2 regions of the Streptomyces aquilus genome follow, and region 2 is predicted to be linked to the other one. Evidence: predicted binding sites of a transcription regulator. Region 2 holds the regulator's gene; the other holds the start of a gene.

Region 1 (8,489 bases), 1.3 Mb from region 2:
GGAGGACGACGGGCTCCCAGGAGTGTTCCTCCAGGGCCTCGGTCAGGGCGGGGGTGGCGGACCTGTTCCCGGGCGACACGACCAGACCCACCCGGCGCTGGTGGTGGGACCGCCGCCGCTGCGCCGACGCCGACAGGTGCGCCTCGGCGAGGAAACCCCGGTAGACCGACTCGACCTTCCCGGGCAGCGCGGAGTGCGTCGCCGCCTCGGTCTCCTGGGCGTCGTACGGCACGAGACGTACGCTCTCCGGAGCCCGTAACACCGGCAGCAGCCGCTGGTCGTGGAAGACCACGGTCGGCTTGCGGGCCCGTACCGCCATGCCCAACTCCAGCCGGAAGTAGCGTGCCATGTGCCGCAGCCGGGGCAGCAGATGAACTGCGCGGGGGTCGCCCGGCAGCGGATGGATGCCGACGAACCCGTCCGCGTCCCGGATCATGCGCTCCAGGCGGACGGGACTGGTGAAGGAGACCGCCTCGTCGACGCGGAACGAGACGTCCTCGGCGGAGCTGAGCAGCTCCCAGAAGTACAGGTTCTCGGCGGGGGAGTGGTAGCGGTGGCTGAGGAAGACGTTGAGCCGGGCCGGCGACTCCATCAGGCGCCTCCAGGCCCCTGCGGCGGCGTCGCCCCGCCCGGCACCCCCGTCGGCAGCCCCGGGAGCACCGGCGGCGCGGGCGGTTCCGCCTGCTTCAGGCGGTTGTACACCGCGTCGAACGTGAAGCCCGAGACATAGCCGACGGCCAGCACGAAGAACAGCAGGCGGCGGACCCCCTCGCCGGCCAGGATGTCGGGGGACGCGGCCAGTTGGGCGGAGACGAAGAGCAGGAAGGCGATCCCGCCGGCCGACATGCCGAGGACCGCCGTCCGCGCCCAGTGGGTCTCGCGGTCGAAGACGGTCCGGGTGATCGCCCCCGAGGTGCCGGTGGCCAGCGCGCCCACGATCAGCGCGCTGAGGTTGACCGCGGTGCTCGACTCGACGGCGTACGTGAGCGGGATGGTCGCGAAGCCGAGCAGAAGCAGCAGCATCCCGGTGACCGCGCCGAGCCCCGCCCGCAGGGTGGCGCCCAGCCGGGACCTGGCCTCCTCGCGCTGCTTCTCCGCGCGCCGCTCCCGCTGCGTGCCCAGCAGCCGCACCAGCCGCTGGGCGCTGCCCGGACCCCACTGCGCGCCCATGGCGGACACCTCGTCCGCCGTGGCGTGATGGGTGGACCGGTTCATGGTCTCCCAGACCTTGCGGGCGGAACCGCCGAAGGCCGCCAGCGGATACAGCGGTATCCCGAACGCGAGGCAGATCATCCCCGTGACCAGCGTCGAGCGGCCGCCGCCGACGAGGATGACCCCGTCGACGTCGCGCAGCGACCGGTAGAAGCTGACCTCCCAGTCGTTGCCCGGCTCGTACCGCAGGTCGAAGACCTCGGGCCGCTCGTCACGCAGCGGGAAGTCGATGTCGCCGTCCTCGTAGGGCGGCCGGACCTGGACGGAGCCGTCCGGCAGGTCCTCCCGGGTCAGGAAGCCGGTGACGACCCGGCTCTCGACGAACTGCGCCTCGCTGGAGTACACGATGATCCGGCACCCCTCGGCCGCGAGCTCCGCGCCGATCTCCTCGCAGGCCTTCAGCGCGTCGTCCGCGTCCGTCAGCGGCGGGTCCAGCCGCCGCCCCGGATCGGCGCTCCCCATCACAGCGATCAACGGCCCCATGAGCCATCCCCCCTTCACGCCGGCTCAGAATACGGCGTGCAGGAAGTTCTCTTCCGTCAGTTCCCGTCCGGCAAACGGGCCTTGGCCTGGACTGCCGCCAACGCCGGTAGGAGAGCCCGTTGTTCGTCCGCCGACGGATCAGGGCCGGCCGCGGTCGCCCGGCGTCCACACGTACGGCGTGGTCGTCGTCACCGCCGTGAAGCCCAGGCGGCGCAGGATGGGGGCGCTGTCGTCGGAGGCGTCGACGTGCAGGTAGGTGACGCCCCGGGCGGCGGCGAGGGCGGCGCGGGTGGCGACGAGCGCGCGGTAGACGCCCCGGCCCCGCCACGCGGCGAGCGTGGAGCCGCCCCACAGGCTCGCGAACTGGGTGCCCGCCCGGAAGGCCAGCCAGGCGGCGGAGACGACCTCGCCGTCCGCCTCGGCGACGTAGATCGCGATCTCGTCGGGGGCGGCGGCGACCCGGCCGATGAGGTCGTCCGCGAGCCAGCCCCAGTCCTGGCCCCACACGGCCGACTCCATGGCCGCGATCCGCCGCAGGTCCGCGTCGGCGGTGACGCGCCGCAGGCTCACGCCGGCGGGCAGCACCGGCTCCTGGGTGGCCATGTCGGCGGCCCGGCCGATCAGCACCGTCTCCCGGTCCTCCGCTACGAACCCCGCCGCGCGGAGTCGCGTGGTGAGGTCGGCGGGGGTGTCGTGGCTGCGGGTCTTCCACTCCACCGCCTCACCCCGCCCGGCGAAGAAGTCCCGCTGCCGGATGATCAACCGGTCCAGTTCCGCGCCCTCCAGGCCGAGTTCGCGCGGTCCGCTCACGAACCCGCGGAACTGTCCGACGATCCGCAGCAGCGGCCCGTCCTTCTCGTACGTCACCCCGACCGGCGGGGTGGGCGGCGCGCCGCGCATCTGGTCGTCGTAGGCGGCGAGGAAGGTCTGTGTATCGGTCACGGGGTGAACGTACGGGGTGTCGGGGAGGGGGCAACTTCTTTTCCGCGCCCTCCGCTTGCCCCGGCCTCAGCCCCCGGTGTACTTCGCGCTCGTCAGCAGCGCCGACACCGTCCACCCCAGCGACTCGTACAACGCCCGTCCCTCGGGCGTCCCCGCCAGCACGCACCGTTCCGCCCCCTGCTCCAGCGCCGCCCGCTGGAGCGTGCGCATGACGAGGGTGCCCAGGCCGCGGCGCCGGTGGGCGGGGGACGTGGCGATCTGGTCGGCGACCGCGGTGGCGCCGGTCGGGGCGAGCTGGCCCCGGGCCGCCCAGGAGCCGTCGGGGCCGGCGATCATCGTGCGGACGACCCCGCCGCGGGACCAGGTGCGCTGCCGGTAGCCGTCCGGGACCCGGAGGTCCGCCGCGTCGCGCGTCAGCGGGAGGGTCATCAGGTACCCGGGCTCCGGGTCGATCCACCAGTCCGCGCCCAGCCAGTCGCCCACCACGGCCGGGTCCCGGAACACCTTGAGCCACACCCCGGCCCCGGTCACCGCCTCGGCGACCTTGCGTACGGCCGCCTCGTCCACGCCGTCGCCGACCGCGCCGAAGACATGCCGGGTGACGTGCCCCTCCATGCCCATGTCGATCGTGCAGCCCCAGGGCTCCACCACCGGCGGGGCCGCCCCGCGCGAGACGACCCACCCGTCCACCCAGGCCCGCACGGTCTCGTCCACGACATCTCCTTGTAATGGGTGGAATGCTTCAGCGGTTATTACCGTTGGTGACGATACGTGGACTGTCGTCCACCCCGACAGAGGTGATCGCTCACAGCGAACGCGCCCGGGGGAACAATCAAAGGCTCACGTGCATTGAGTCGGCATAGCTCAACTTGACTGCCGAAGGGGAGATCATGGCTTCGACGTCCACACCGCTCACTCTGCCTGTGCTGCCGCTCGACGACGAGGTCGTGCTGCCCGGAATGGTGGTGCCGCTGGACCTGAACGACGCCGACGTGCGTGCCGCGGTGGAGGCCGCGCAGGCCGCCGCCCGTTCGGAACCCGGCAAGCCGAAGGTCCTGCTGGTGCCAAGGATCGACGGAACCTACGCGAGCACCGGCGTGCTCGGCACCGTGGAGCAGGTCGGCCGGCTGGCCGACGGCGACCCGGGCGCGCTCATCCGCGGCCGGGGCAGGGTGCAGATCGGTGCGGGAACCACCGGCCCGGGCGCCGCCCTGTGGGTCGAGGGGACCACGATCGACCAGTCCGTCCCGGAACCGCTGCCCGGCCATGTCGCCGAACTGGTCAAGGAGTACAAGGCGCTCGCCACCGCCTGGCTGCGCAAGCGCGGCGCCTGGCAGGTCGTCGACCGTGTCCAGGCCATCGACGACGTGTCGGCCCTGGCCGACAACTCCGGTTACTCACCGTTCCTGACCACCGAACAGAAGGTCGAGCTGCTGGAGACCGCCGACCCGGTCGCCCGCCTCAAGCTCGCCACCCAGCAGCTGCGCGACCACCTCGCCGAGCAGGACGTCGCCGAGACCATCGCCAAGGACGTCCAGGAAGGCGTCGACAAGCAGCAGCGCGAGTTCCTGCTCCGCCGCCAGCTGGAAGCCGTACGCAAGGAACTGCGCGAGCTCAACGGCGAGAAGGACGGCGAGGAGTCCGACGACTACCGCGCCCGCGTGGAGGCCGCCGACCTGCCGGAGAAGGTGCGGGAAGCGGCGCTGAAGGAGGTCGACAAGCTGGAGCGGTCCTCCGACCAGTCCCCCGAGGGGTCGTGGATCCGCACCTGGCTGGACACCGTCCTCGAACTCCCGTGGAACGAGCGGACGGAGGACGCGTACGACATCCAGGGCGCCAAGGCGATCCTGGACGCCGAGCACGCGGGCCTGGAGGACGTGAAGGAGCGGATCACCGAGTACCTCGCGGTGCGCAAGCGCCGCAGCGAGCGCGGCCTGGGTGTCGTGGGCGGCCGCCGTGGCGGTGCCGTCTTGGCGCTCGTCGGGCCGCCCGGTGTCGGCAAGACCTCGCTCGGCGAGTCCGTCGCGCACGCCATGGGCCGCAAGTTCGTCCGCGTCGCCCTCGGCGGCGTCCGCGACGAGGCGGAGATCCGCGGCCACCGGCGTACGTACGTCGGCGCGCTGCCCGGCCGGATCGTGCGGGCCGTCAAGGAGGCCGGGTCGATGAACCCGGTGGTCCTGCTGGACGAGATCGACAAGGTGGGCTCCGACTACCGCGGCGACCCGGCGGCCGCCCTCCTGGAGGTCCTGGACCCGGCGCAGAACCACACCTTCCGCGACCACTACCTGGAGGTCGAACTCGACCTGTCCGACGTGGTGTTCCTCGCCACGGCGAACGTCCTGGAGGCGATCCCCGAGGCCCTGCTCGACCGTATGGAACTGGTCCGCCTCGACGGCTACACCGAGGACGAGAAGGTCGTCATCGCCCGTGACCACCTGCTCCCGCGCCAGCTGGAGCGGGCGGGCCTCGACAAGGACGAGGTCACGCTGGAGGAGAGCGCGCTGCGCAAGCTCGCCGGCGAGTACACGCGCGAGGCGGGCGTCCGCACCCTGGAGCGGTCCATCGCGCGGCTCCTGAGGAAGGTCGCCGCCGAGCACGAACTGGGCGAGCGGAAGCTGCCGTTCACCGTGACGGACGCGGACCTGCGGGACCTGATCGGCCGTCCGCACCACGTCCCCGAGTCCGCCCAGGACCCGGCGGAGCGCCGCACCGCGGTGCCGGGTGTGGCGACGGGCCTGGCGGTGACCGGAGCCGGCGGTGACGTGCTGTACGTGGAGGCGTCGCTGGCCGACCCGGAGACGGGCGCGGCGGGCCTGACTCTCACCGGTCAGCTGGGCGACGTGATGAAGGAGAGCGCGCAGATCGCCCTGTCCTTCCTGCGCTCGCGCGGCGCCGAACTGGAACTGCCGGTCGGCGACCTCAAGGACCGGGGCGTGCACATCCACTTCCCGGCGGGCGCGGTCCCGAAGGACGGCCCGAGCGCGGGCATCACGATGACGACGGCACTGGCGTCGCTGCTCAGCGGCCGACTGGTCCGCACGGACGTGGCGATGACCGGCGAGGTCTCCCTGACCGGGCGGGTCCTGCCCATCGGCGGCGTGAAGCAGAAGCTGCTGGCCGCGCACCGGGCGGGCGTCACGACCGTCATCATCCCCAAGCGCAACGAGGCCGACCTGGACGACGTCCCCGCCGAGGTGCTGGACAAGCTGGAGGTCCACCCGGTGACCGACGTCCGCCAGGTCCTGGAACTGGCGCTGTCCCCGGCGACGAACGGGGCGACGCCGGAGGTACCGGTGGCGGCGTGACGCCCGGCCGCGGCGCGAGTTCCGGCCGCGGCATGACGTCCGGTCACCGCAAGCCGTCCGGTCGCGGCGTGACGGACGCGACCGGATGAGGTGAAGGCCCGGGTCCCGTGAGGGAGGCCCGGGCCTTCGCCGTACGCCGATGTGTCAGCCGTTGGCGAGGGCGACGACCCGGTCGAGAGCCCCGTTGAACTTGTCGTGGTCGCCCACGGTCGGCCCGGAAGACGTGTACTGCCACATGGTGTAGTAGTCCCACCCCGCCGGCAGCGTCCCCACGGTCGACGCGTAGCGCGCGATCCACAGTGGGTTGGCGGTGGCGAAGCCGCCGTAGTTGCCCGTGCACTGGGTCCACCAGCTGGTGGCGGTGTAGATGACGGCGTCGCGGCCGGTGCGGGCCTTGTAGCGGTTCAGGAAGTCGCGGATCCAGGTGACCATTCCGCTCTGCGTCTTGCCGTAGCAGGAGTCGCCGTACGGGTTCCACTCGATGTCGAGGGCGCCGGGCAGCGTCCTGCCGTCCCTGGACCAGCCGCCGCCGTGGTCGACGAAGTAGTCGGCCTGCGTGGCGCCGCCGGTCGTGTCCGGGGTGGCGAAGTGGTACGCGCCGCGGATCATGCCGACGTTGTAGGAGCCGTTGTACTGCTGGGCGAAGTAGGGGTTCGTGTAGTACGTGCCTTCGGTCGCCTTCACGTACGCCCATTTCACCCCGCTGCTCCACAGCGTGGACCAGGCGACGTTGCCCTGGTGGCCGGAGACGTCCACGCCTTCGGTCTGGGCGGCGCGGGTGTCGCGGGGGGTGCCGTTCTGGCCGTCGTGGGCGAGGACGCCGATGCCCATGTACGCGGAGCCGCGGGCGGGGGTGTCGGCGGCGGGGGAGGGGGCGGCGGCGAGCAGGGTGCCGACGAGGGCGACGAGGGCGGCGAGGAGGGGACGTACCGGTCTGAGTCTGTGCAGGGGCATGCAAGCCTCCGAAAGGCTCGGTGGGGGAACGTACCGGAACGTGGGGGGTGTCCTGGCGTTCCTGGCGTGGTCATGCCAGTAAGTGCCTGATAAAGAAGCTACGCACGTAGACGAGCACGAGGGAAGAGGGGCCGGAGGCTGCCGTTGGTCTAAGCCTGCGAAATACTGGCCGAGCTGCGGCGATGACGGCATTTGGCGGAAACTTTCACGACCGGGAAAACCGAGGCAGGGACTGACGTGCACGAAGACACGAACGGCGGCGGACGCGGAGCCGGCTCCGCCGTGCCCGGGAGTGGTGTGAACCAGCCCGAGTTCCTGGCGCTGGAACGCGAGTTGACCGTGCTGCTGCGGCGCGCCCGGGCCAACCAGGGCGAGATGGCCCGCGAGGTCCACCCGGATCTGGAGTCCTCCGCGTACGGCCTCCTGGTCCGCCTCGACGAGTACGGCCGCCAGCGGGCCACGGAACTCGCCGCGTACATCGGCGTCGGCAAGGCGACGATGTCCCGGCAGCTGCGCGCCCTGGAGAACCTCGGCCTCGTCACCCGCGCGCCCGATCCCGCGGACGGACGGGCCTGGCTGGTGGAGTTGACGGAGGAAGGACGCTCACGGGTGGGCCGGGTACGGGACGCGCGCCGGGCCCGGTATGCGGGGCGGCTGGCGGACTGGGATCCGCGGGAGGTTTCTGAACTGGCGCGGCTGCTGCACCAGTTGAACCTGGGCATGGAGCGCTGAATCCCTGTCTGACGCACTGGCCGGCCCGCTAATCTGACCGCCCTGGGGACGGGGGTGGCCTGCGATGACGGTTGGGGCGGGGTGGCGCGGGCGGTGGGTCGGGGGAGCGTTGCTGCTCCTGGTGCTGCTCGCGGCCGGAGCCGCCCATGTGGGCTGGGTGCGGGGCGCCGACGGGCTGTTGGCGCAGGCTCGGGACCTTTCCCAGGGGCCGGAGGAGAAGGCCTACCGGGTGACGGACCAGCGGTACCGCGCCGAGGGCCACCCGCCCCGTACCGGCACCACCGAGCTGCGTGTCTTCCCGGACAAGGGTCGGTGGACGGCGGAGGCGAAGCACGAGCTGGTCCTCGGGGCGACGGACCCCATGGTCAAGGACCTGCGGACCGGCGACCAGACGCTCAGCGCCTGGATGCCGCACATGATCTGGCTCGGCGGAACGGCCGACTCCTGCGCTGTGCTCGCCCTCGTCGAGGACACCGAGGCGGGCCCGCTCACCCAGGCGACCCCGACGTCGACGGCATACGTCTCCTACACGCAGAAGGCGACCTGGGCCGGGCCGGAGTCCGTGTCGGAGTGCCCTGAGGGGCATGCCACGTTCACCATCGGCGACACGGAAGACCGGCTGGGCAAGGGCGGCATCTACGACTCCTGGACCATCACCATCGACGCACCTACGCGTCCGGTCCTCAGCGTCAAGGGCGGCACCGTGCTGAGCCAGGGCGAGCACCGCGCCGAACTGCGTCTCCGCAAGCGGGGCGAGACGCTGACCGTGGTGCTCGGCCCACCGGGGGCCGGGCAGACCTCCGGCAGCCATGAACAGGGCGCCGCCGCGCACCTCGGCGCGCTGCTCCAGCACGAACCCCC
Region 2 (8,489 bases):
CGACCTACACCTACGCCGTCACCTTCACCGACTGGCAGGGCAACGAGTCCACCCCCTCCGCGCCCGTCACGGTGACGACCGCCGACCGTGTCCCGCCCGCGCCCGTCACCGGCCTGACCGCGACGCCCCGCGCCGACGGCATGCTGCTGCGCTGGAACGCGTCCACGGACGAGGACATCGACCACTACTGGGCCGCGCGAGGCGTACGCCAGGCCGACGGCTCGTTCAAGGCGACGGACCCCTGCACGCGGAGCACCACCGAGCCGCTGACCGCCCTGTGCATCGGCGTCCCGGACGGCGAGAGCGCCGCCTACGCGGTCTACGCCGTCGGCAAGTGGGGCAACGTCTCGCCCTGGACCGTCGTCGACGCCACCGAGCTGACCATCACCCCGGGCGAGCCCATCGGCGCCGACTCCGGCGCGCTGTGGGGCAGCGGGGGCTGGACCATGCCCGAGCAGGGCAAGAACGTCCTGTGGCACTGCTCGGGCGACGTCTGCGCGGACGTCACCGAGTACCGCGTCAGCCGCTGGAACGCCGAGACGCAGACCTACGACCTGCTGGCCACCGTGGCCCCGAAGGACGGCGTCTTCTACCAGTCCTACACCGACGCCACGATGCCGCTCGGCTCGATCTCGTACTACCGGGTCGTCGGCGTCCTGTCCGACGGCACCGAGACCGCCGCCGCACACCCCTGGCAGATCCGTCCGGACCTCGTCTGACCCCGAAGCCCCCGAAGAACCCGAGGAACACGACTCGATGAACCACCCTCGCTTCACGACGGCCGCCGCCGCGAGCGCGGTCGTCCTGGCCACGGCGGGCACCCTGCTCACCGTCACGCCCGCCTCCGCCGCCACCACCTGCACCTCACCCGTCTTCAAGCGGCAGTTCTTCGCCAACACCACCTTCTCCGGCACCCCGAAGAAGACCGACTGCGACAACGCCATCGACCAGAGCTGGAGCGGTTCCCCCGTCTCCGGCCTGCCGTCGAACAACTTCGGCGTGCGGTGGTCGGTGACACGGGACTTCGGCTCCGGTGGCCCGTTCGCGTTGGCGGCCAGCGGCCTGGACGGCATCCGCGTCTACGTCGACGGCACCCGCAAGGTCGACCTGTGGAAGAACACCTCCACCACCGTGTCGAAGACCGTGAACGTCACCATCCCCTCCGGCAAGCACACCCTCCGCGTGGACTACGTCAACTGGACCGGCAGCGCCAAGGTCAAGTTCGCCTACACGCCCCGCACCTCGGCGACGGTCGACAAGGTCAAGCCTCTTGTCCCCACCGGGGCTTCGGTGTCGTACGACCAGGCCACCGGCAAGGCCAAGCTCACCTGGGCGAAGAACAAGGAGATGGACCTCGCCGGGTACCGCGTCTACCGCCGCCTGAAGGGCGCCTCCTTCGGGAGCACCCCGCTCGCGACGACGACCTCGACGTCGTACACCGACGTTCCCGCGGCGACCGGCGAGACGTACTACTACGAGGTCCGCGCCTACGACAAGGCGGGCAACACCTCCACCGGTACGACCGACCAGGGCGTCACCACCGTCGACCGCACCCCGCCCAAGGGGATCACCGGTCTCACGGCGGACGGCACCACGGCCGGGGTCTCCCTGACCTGGCAGGCCTCCGTGTCGACGGACATCGACCACTACGAGGTGTGGACCTACCGCAAGGGCGAACCGGACCCGGACGGGCCGGACTTCGTGGTGGGGACCTCGTTCAACGCCCCGGTGCCGGCCGACGACGCGGGCGTGCCCTACGCCTTCTCCGTGGTGGCTGTCGACACCGCGGCCAACGTCTCGCCCGACTCGGACGGAGTGTCCGCGAGCCGGGACGTGGCCTCCACGGCCGCCGCGCCGACCGGCCTCGCGACGCAGCCGCCCGCCGACGACCTCACGATGGTCACGTGGACGGCGTCGCCCGACGAGGTCGGCGGCTACCACGTCTACCGCCGGACCAGCCCCACCGGTGCCTGGACGGCCATCGGCGCCACCAACGGCACCGGATGGGAGGACCGGACCGCTCCCGCGGGCAAGGCGTACTACTACGTCGCCACCGTGGCCGCGGACGGCCTGGAGTCGCTGCCCTCCGAGCAGGTCTCGGCCGAGCGCGTCACCAAGGCCACGGCCGTCGGCCCGAAGGCGCCGCAGCTGACGCTGGTCACCAACGGCATACCCGGCCGTTCCGCGATCCAGGTGACCGCCGCGCCGGGCGCGGGGGACGAGGCTCGGCTGCTGAAGGGGTACTCCTGGGAGATCTCCGGGGCGTGCGGTGACAGCGGCACGCAGTTGTCGACCACGGGGTCGATCTCCTGGGTCGCGCCCTACAACGGGCCCTGCATGGTGACCGTGTACGCCGTCGACCACTACGGCCGGGTCGGGTCCCAGTCCGCCTCGCTGGAGTTCTTCAGCGGGCGGTGACATACGCGAGCGGGGCCCGGAGGACGAACCTCCGGGCCCCGCTCTCGTGCGTCTGCCTAGTCCTTGGCCTTCTTCGGCCGCCAGACCACCAGCGCGCTGGTCTGCTGCACCTCCTGGTACGGCACCAGGTCACGCCGGTACGACGCGTGCACCGCCGCCTCCCGCTGCCGCATCGCGGCGGCGGCACCTTCCAGTGCCGCCTCCATCTCCGCGACGCGGGACTGTAGCGCCGCGACCTGGTTCTCCAGCTCGATGATGCGCTTGATGCCGGCCAGGTTGATGCCCTCGTCCTGCGACAACTGCTGCACGGTGCGCAGCAGTTCGATGTCGCGGGCCGAGTAGCGGCGGCCCCGGCCGGCGGTGCGGTCCGGGGAGACCAGGCCGAGGCGGTCGTACTGGCGAAGGGTCTGCGGGTGCAGGCCGGAGAGCTGGGCCGCCACCGAGATGACGTAGACCGGGGTCTCCTCGGTCAGTTCGTACGGGTTGCGTCGACGGCCGTCCATCACTCTCATGCTCCCTTCGCGGCCTGGAACAGCTCCGCCCGCGGATCCTCGTCCGCGGTCGCCTCGCGATACGCCTCAAGCGCTTCACGAGCCTTCCCCGTCACGTCCTTGGGGACACTCACCTCGACGGTGACCAGGAGGTCGCCGCGGGTGCCGTCCTTGCGGACCGCCCCCTTGCCGCGGGCGCGCATGGTGCGGCCGTTGGGGGTGCCGGGCGGCAGCTTGAGGGTGACGGGCGGGCCGCCCAGGGTGGGGACCCGGACCTCGCCGCCGAGGGCCGCCTCCGCGAACGTCACCGGGACGGTCACCGTGAGGTTGTCGTCCTTGCGGCCGAAGACCGGGTGGGCGTCCACATGGACGGTGACGTACAAGTCGCCCGCGGGGCCGCCCCGTTCACCCGGCGCGCCCTTGCCGCGCAGGCGGATGCGCTGGTTGTCCGTCACCCCGGCGGGGATGCGGACCTGCATCGTGCGCGAGGACTTGGCGCGGCCGCTGCCCTTGCACTCCATGCAGGGGTGCTCGGCGATGAGGCCGCGGCCCTTGCAGTCGGGGCAGGGGTCGGTCAGCGAGAAGCCGCCGCCCGAACCCCGGGCCACCTGGCCGGTGCCGACGCAGGTCGGGCACACGCGGGGGGTGCCGTTCTTGTCGCCGGTGCCCGAACACGCCTTGCAGGGGGACTGCGAGGACATCCGCAGCGGGACCGTGGCCCCTTCGATGGCCTCCGTGAAGCTCAGCGTGACCTCGGTGTCGATGTCCTGACCGCGCCGCGGCTGGACCCGGGTGCCCCCGGTGCCGCCGCGGTTGAACAGGCCGCCGAACACGTCGCCGATGCCGCCGCCGAAGCCGCCGGAACCCTGGCCGCCCTGGGCGCCACCGCCTCCGAAGAGGTCACCGAGATCGAAGTTGAAGGAGCCGCCCGCGCCCGGCCCCGGGCGGAAGCCGCCGTTGCCGAACAGTGCGCGGGCTTCGTCGTACTCCTTGCGCTTCTTGGGGTCGCCGAGGATGTCGTTCGCCTCGGAGATCTCCTTGAAGCGCTCCTCCGCCTTGGTGTTGCCCTTGTTGGCGTCCGGGTGGAACTCGCGGGCGAGCTTCCGGTACGCCTTCTTGATCTCGGCCTCGGTGGCGTCCTTGGGGACGCCGAGGACCTTGTAGTAGTCCTTCTCGATGAAGTCCTTGGTGCTCATCCCCGACGCCCCTCCTCTCGGTCAGTCCCGTTGACGTCAGCCCTCTTCAGAGCTGTTGTCCTTCTCCTCGGTCTCGGCGTCCTCGGCCTTGACCGTCTGCGCACCCGGCTGCGGTTCGGCGACGGCCACCCGGGCGGGGCGGATGGTGCGCTCGCCGATGCGATACCCCGGCTGGAGGATCGCCACGCAGGTCGTCTCGGTGACGTCCGGTGCGTAACTGTGCATCAGGGCCTCGTGGATCGTCGGGTCGAAGGGCTCGCCCTCCTTGCCGAACTGTTGCAGACCCATCTTCGCCGCGACGGTCTCCAGCGACTCCCCGACGGACTTGAATCCGCCGACGAACTCGCCGTGGTCCCGCGCGCGGCCGATGTCGTCGAGCACGGGCAGGAGCTCGGTCAGGAGGTTCGCGATGGCGATCTCCTTGACCGTGATCCGGTCCCGCTCCACGCGGCGGCGGTAGTTCTGGAACTCGGCCTGGAGCCGCTGGAGGTCCGTGGTGCGCTCCTCGAGCGCCTTGCGGACCTGGTCCAGCTGGGCCGTCAGGCCGGCGATCTGTGCGTTTGCGTCCCCGGCCGGGGCCGCCCCCTCACCCTCGGGCGAGGCGGCGGTCTTCGGCTCGGCGTCGTCGGGGGTCGCGCCGGAGGGGACGTCGGGCTTCTCCTCGAAGCCCGGGGTCTCCTCCGTCACGCGGCACCGTCCTTACGGTCCTCGTCGACGATCTCGGCGTCGACGACGTCGTCGTCGGCCTTCGGGGCCTCGGTGCCCGCGCCACCGGCGGCCTGGGAGGCCTGGGCGTCGGCGTACATGGCCTGGCCGACCTTCTGGGAGACCGCGGCGACCTTCTCGGTGGCCGTGCGGATCTCGGCGGTGTCCTCGCCCTTGAGCGCGGTCTTCAGCTCCTCGACGGCGGCCTCGACCTCGGTCTTGACCTCGCCGGGGACCTTGTCCTCGTTGTCCTTGAGGAACTTCTCCGTCTGGTAGACGAGCTGCTCGCCCTGGTTGCGGGTCTCGGCGGCCTCGCGGCGGCGGTGGTCCTCGTCCGCGTACTGCTCGGCCTCCTGGCGCATCCGGTCGACCTCGTCCTTCGGCAGCGAGGAGCCGCCGGTGACGGTCATCTTCTGCTCCTTGCCCGTGCCCAGGTCCTTGGCGGTCACGTGCATGATGCCGTTGGCGTCGATGTCGAAGGACACCTCGATCTGCGGGACGCCGCGGGGCGCCGGCGGCAGACCGGTCAGCTCGAACATCCCGAGCTTCTTGTTGTACGCCGCGATCTCGCGCTCGCCCTGGTAGACCTGGATCTGCACGGACGGCTGGTTGTCCTCGGCCGTGGTGAAGATCTCGGACCGCTTGGTCGGGATCGTGGTGTTGCGCTCGATGAGCTTGGTCATGATGCCGCCCTTGGTCTCGATACCGAGGGACAGCGGGGTCACGTCGAGGAGCAGGACGTCCTTGACCTCACCCTTGAGGACACCGGCCTGGAGGGACGCGCCGATGGCGACGACCTCGTCCGGGTTGACGCCCTTGTTGGCGTCCTTGCCGCCGGTCAGCTCCTTGACGAGCTCGGCGACGGCGGGCATGCGGGTGGAGCCGCCGACGAGGACGACGTGGTCGATCTCGTTGATGGAGATGCCGGCGTCCTTGATGACGTTGTGGAACGGCGTCTTGCAGCGCTCCAGGAGGTCCGCGGTCAGCTGCTGGAACTGGGCGCGGGTGAGCTTCTCGTCGAGGTGCAGGGGGCCCTCGGCGGAGGCGGTGATGTAGGGCAGGTTGATCGAGGTCTCGGTGGACGAGGACAGCTCGATCTTCGCCTTCTCGGCGGCCTCGCGCAGACGCTGGAGCGCCATCTTGTCCTTGGCGAGGTCCACGCCGTGACCCGACTTGAACTGCTGGACGAGGTAGTCGACGACGCGCTGGTCCCAGTCGTCACCACCGAGGTGGTTGTCACCGTTGGTGGCCTTGACCTCGACGACGCCGTCGCCGATCTCCAGGAGGGACACGTCGAAGGTGCCGCCACCGAGGTCGAAGACGAGGATCGTCTGGTCGTCCTTGTCGAGGCCGTAGGCGAGCGCGGCCGCGGTCGGCTCGTTGACGATGCGCAGGACGTTCAGGCCCGCGATCTCGCCGGCCTCCTTCGTCGCCTGGCGCTCGGAGTCGTTGAAGTACGCCGGGACGGTGATGACCGCGTCGGTCACCTTCTCGCCCAGGTAGGCCTCGGCGTCCCGCTTCAGCTTCTGGAGGATGAACGCCGAGATCTGCTGCGGGTTGAAGGGCTTCCCGTCGAGCTCGATCTTCCAGTCGGTGCCCATGTGGCGCTTCACGGACCGGATGGTCCGGTCCACGTTGGTGACCGCCTGGCGCTTGGCCACCTCGCCGACGAGCACTTCGCCGTTCTTCGCGAAGGCGACGACGGACGGCGTGGTCCTGGCACCCTCGGCGTTGGTGATGACGGTGGGCTCGCCGCCTTCGAGAACGCTGACGACGGAGTTAGTCGTGCCCAGGTCGATGCCGACCGCACGTGCCATGGTTGATTCCTCCAGCTGACTTGAGTGGAACGGACTCAAGTGTGCATGACGCCCGCGAATGGGTCAACAGACCTGAGCCTGTGAGGCTCAACTCTTATCCGTTCCTTACACGCAACTGCGCCCTGACCTGCGACGATGCCGGTCGAGGAGCCCCGGAGGACTTCACTCGCAGCAGGGCGAGTACGACGACCAGGGCGCCCGAGGCCACCCACAGCGCCCCCGTTCCGCCCACCCACCCGAGGTGCTCCAGCACCCCGACGAGCACCCCGGCGAAGGCCCCGAGCCCGAGCAGCACCACCGTCCCCTGCGGGGTCAGCCCGAGCCTGCGCAGCCGGTGCCCGAGATGGTCGGGCCCGCGCCGCCCGGCCAGCCGCCGGGAGACGACGACCAGAAGGACGTCGGCGACGGCGACGGCGTTGAGCGCGAACAGCACACCCGCGCTGGAGACCGCCTCGTGCCCGGTCCGCGCCACCACGCCCGCCGCCGCGAGCACGAACCCGGCGAACAGCGCCCCACCGGAACCGAGCCCCACGCGCGCGGGCGGCCAGTTGTGCATGAGGAACCCGGTCAGCGCGGCGGCCAGCACGCTCAGCAGCACCGCGAGCCCGTCCATCACCTCGGCCGCCGCGCAGGCGCCCACCCCGAAGGCGGCGACGACCCCGACGGTCCCGGCGAGCCCGTCGGCATGGTCGAGTGCCCGGAACCCGAGGGCCACGAACACGATCCAGCCCACGGCGAGCGCCCCGCCGGCGACGCCGGTCTCCTCGTACGGCACCACACAGGCCGCCGCCACGGCCGTACCGACGCAGAGCACGCGCGCGCGGACGCGCCAGAGGTCGGCGGCGAGTCCGAGGGCGGCGACGGCGCCGGCGGCGACGAGGAGTTCCCCGCCGCCCAGGGGCGCGACGTGCGTCCACTCTCCCGTGGCGACGACGGCGCAGGTCGCGAGGACGACGGCCACACCTCCGGAGAGCGGCACCTTGCGCTGCTGCCTGCGGCGGTCGACGAGACCGAGGCGCAGGGCGGGGGCGCGGAGTACGGCCGCCAGGACGGCGGTCAGCAGCAGGGCGGTCGTGGCGGCGGCGATCCCATAGAGCACGCGTCTTAAAGTAGTCACGAATGTACCAATTTGGTACGAATAACACGTTCGGATTGCCACACGCCTTTAAGGGAACCCTCAGCGATCCAGATCACTCCGCCGCTGGCTACAGTGCGATGGAAGATACGGGTAGTCTCAGACGGACTGCATAAGTTACCGCTTAGTAATCTCCCTCGCAGGCCCGAGGAGCCCCCAAATGCAACTCGCCGCGATCATCGTGTCGATGGTCACCATGGCAGTCGGCATCGCCCTGTTCGGGCGAGCCACCCTGCAGATCGTCCGCTTCATGATGCTCGGCCAGCCGCTCCCGGCCGGTACCCGGACCAACGACCCGGTCACGCGCACCATCACCGTGGTCAAGGAGTTCCTCGGCCACACCCGGATGAACCGCTGGGGCATCGTCGGCTTCGCCCACTGGTTCGTGGCGATCGGCTTCTACACGCTGCTGCTGACCATCGTGAACGCCACCGGCCAGCTGTTCCAGGCCGACTGGCTGCTGCCGATCATCGGCGACTGGGCGCCGTACAACCTCTTCGTCGAGGTCATCGGCACCATGACGGTCCTCGGCATCGTGACGCTGATCGTCATCCGGCAGCTGAACCGGCCGGGCGGCGCGGGCCGCAAGTCCCGGTTCGCCGGCTCCAACACGGGCCAGGCGTACTTCGTCGAGACGGTCATCCTGATCGTCGGCGTCTGCATCTTCATGCTGCACGCGCTCGAGGGCGCGATGCACCACGTCGACGGCTACGAGGCCTCGTTCCTG

The links. Region 2 encodes HspR, which represses chaperone genes until heat shock. Its sites were predicted from a motif close to TTGAGNNNNNNNNNCTCAA; they were not measured.
Region 1: lon (endopeptidase La) is a predicted target of HspR. The motif match lies at 3,487-3,505, and genes of this name have one in related genera.

What each region holds. Positions count from the first base shown of each region.
Region 1 covers NZ_CP034463.1:7,010,753-7,019,241, forward strand. Annotated here, with positions in the region: gene EJC51_RS32480 (toll/interleukin-1 receptor domain-containing protein) at 1-592, opposite strand, end outside; gene EJC51_RS32485 (hypothetical protein) at 592-1,695, opposite strand; gene EJC51_RS32490 (GNAT family N-acetyltransferase) at 1,834-2,595, opposite strand; gene EJC51_RS32495 (GNAT family N-acetyltransferase) at 2,704-3,351, opposite strand; gene lon (endopeptidase La) at 3,528-5,942, shown strand; gene EJC51_RS32505 (lysozyme) at 6,087-6,896, opposite strand; gene EJC51_RS32510 (MarR family winged helix-turn-helix transcriptional regulator) at 7,134-7,628, shown strand; gene EJC51_RS32515 (hypothetical protein) at 7,693-8,489, shown strand, end outside.
Region 2 covers NZ_CP034463.1:5,715,595-5,724,083, reverse strand. Annotated here, with positions in the region: gene EJC51_RS26240 (fibronectin type III domain-containing protein) at 1-719, shown strand, start outside; gene EJC51_RS26235 (fibronectin type III domain-containing protein) at 757-2,418, shown strand; gene EJC51_RS26230 (heat shock protein transcriptional repressor HspR) at 2,475-2,921, opposite strand; gene dnaJ (molecular chaperone DnaJ) at 2,927-4,105, opposite strand; gene grpE (nucleotide exchange factor GrpE) at 4,142-4,792, opposite strand; gene dnaK (molecular chaperone DnaK) at 4,789-6,627, opposite strand; gene EJC51_RS26210 (MraY family glycosyltransferase) at 6,722-7,726, opposite strand; gene EJC51_RS26205 ((Fe-S)-binding protein) at 7,923-8,489, shown strand, end outside.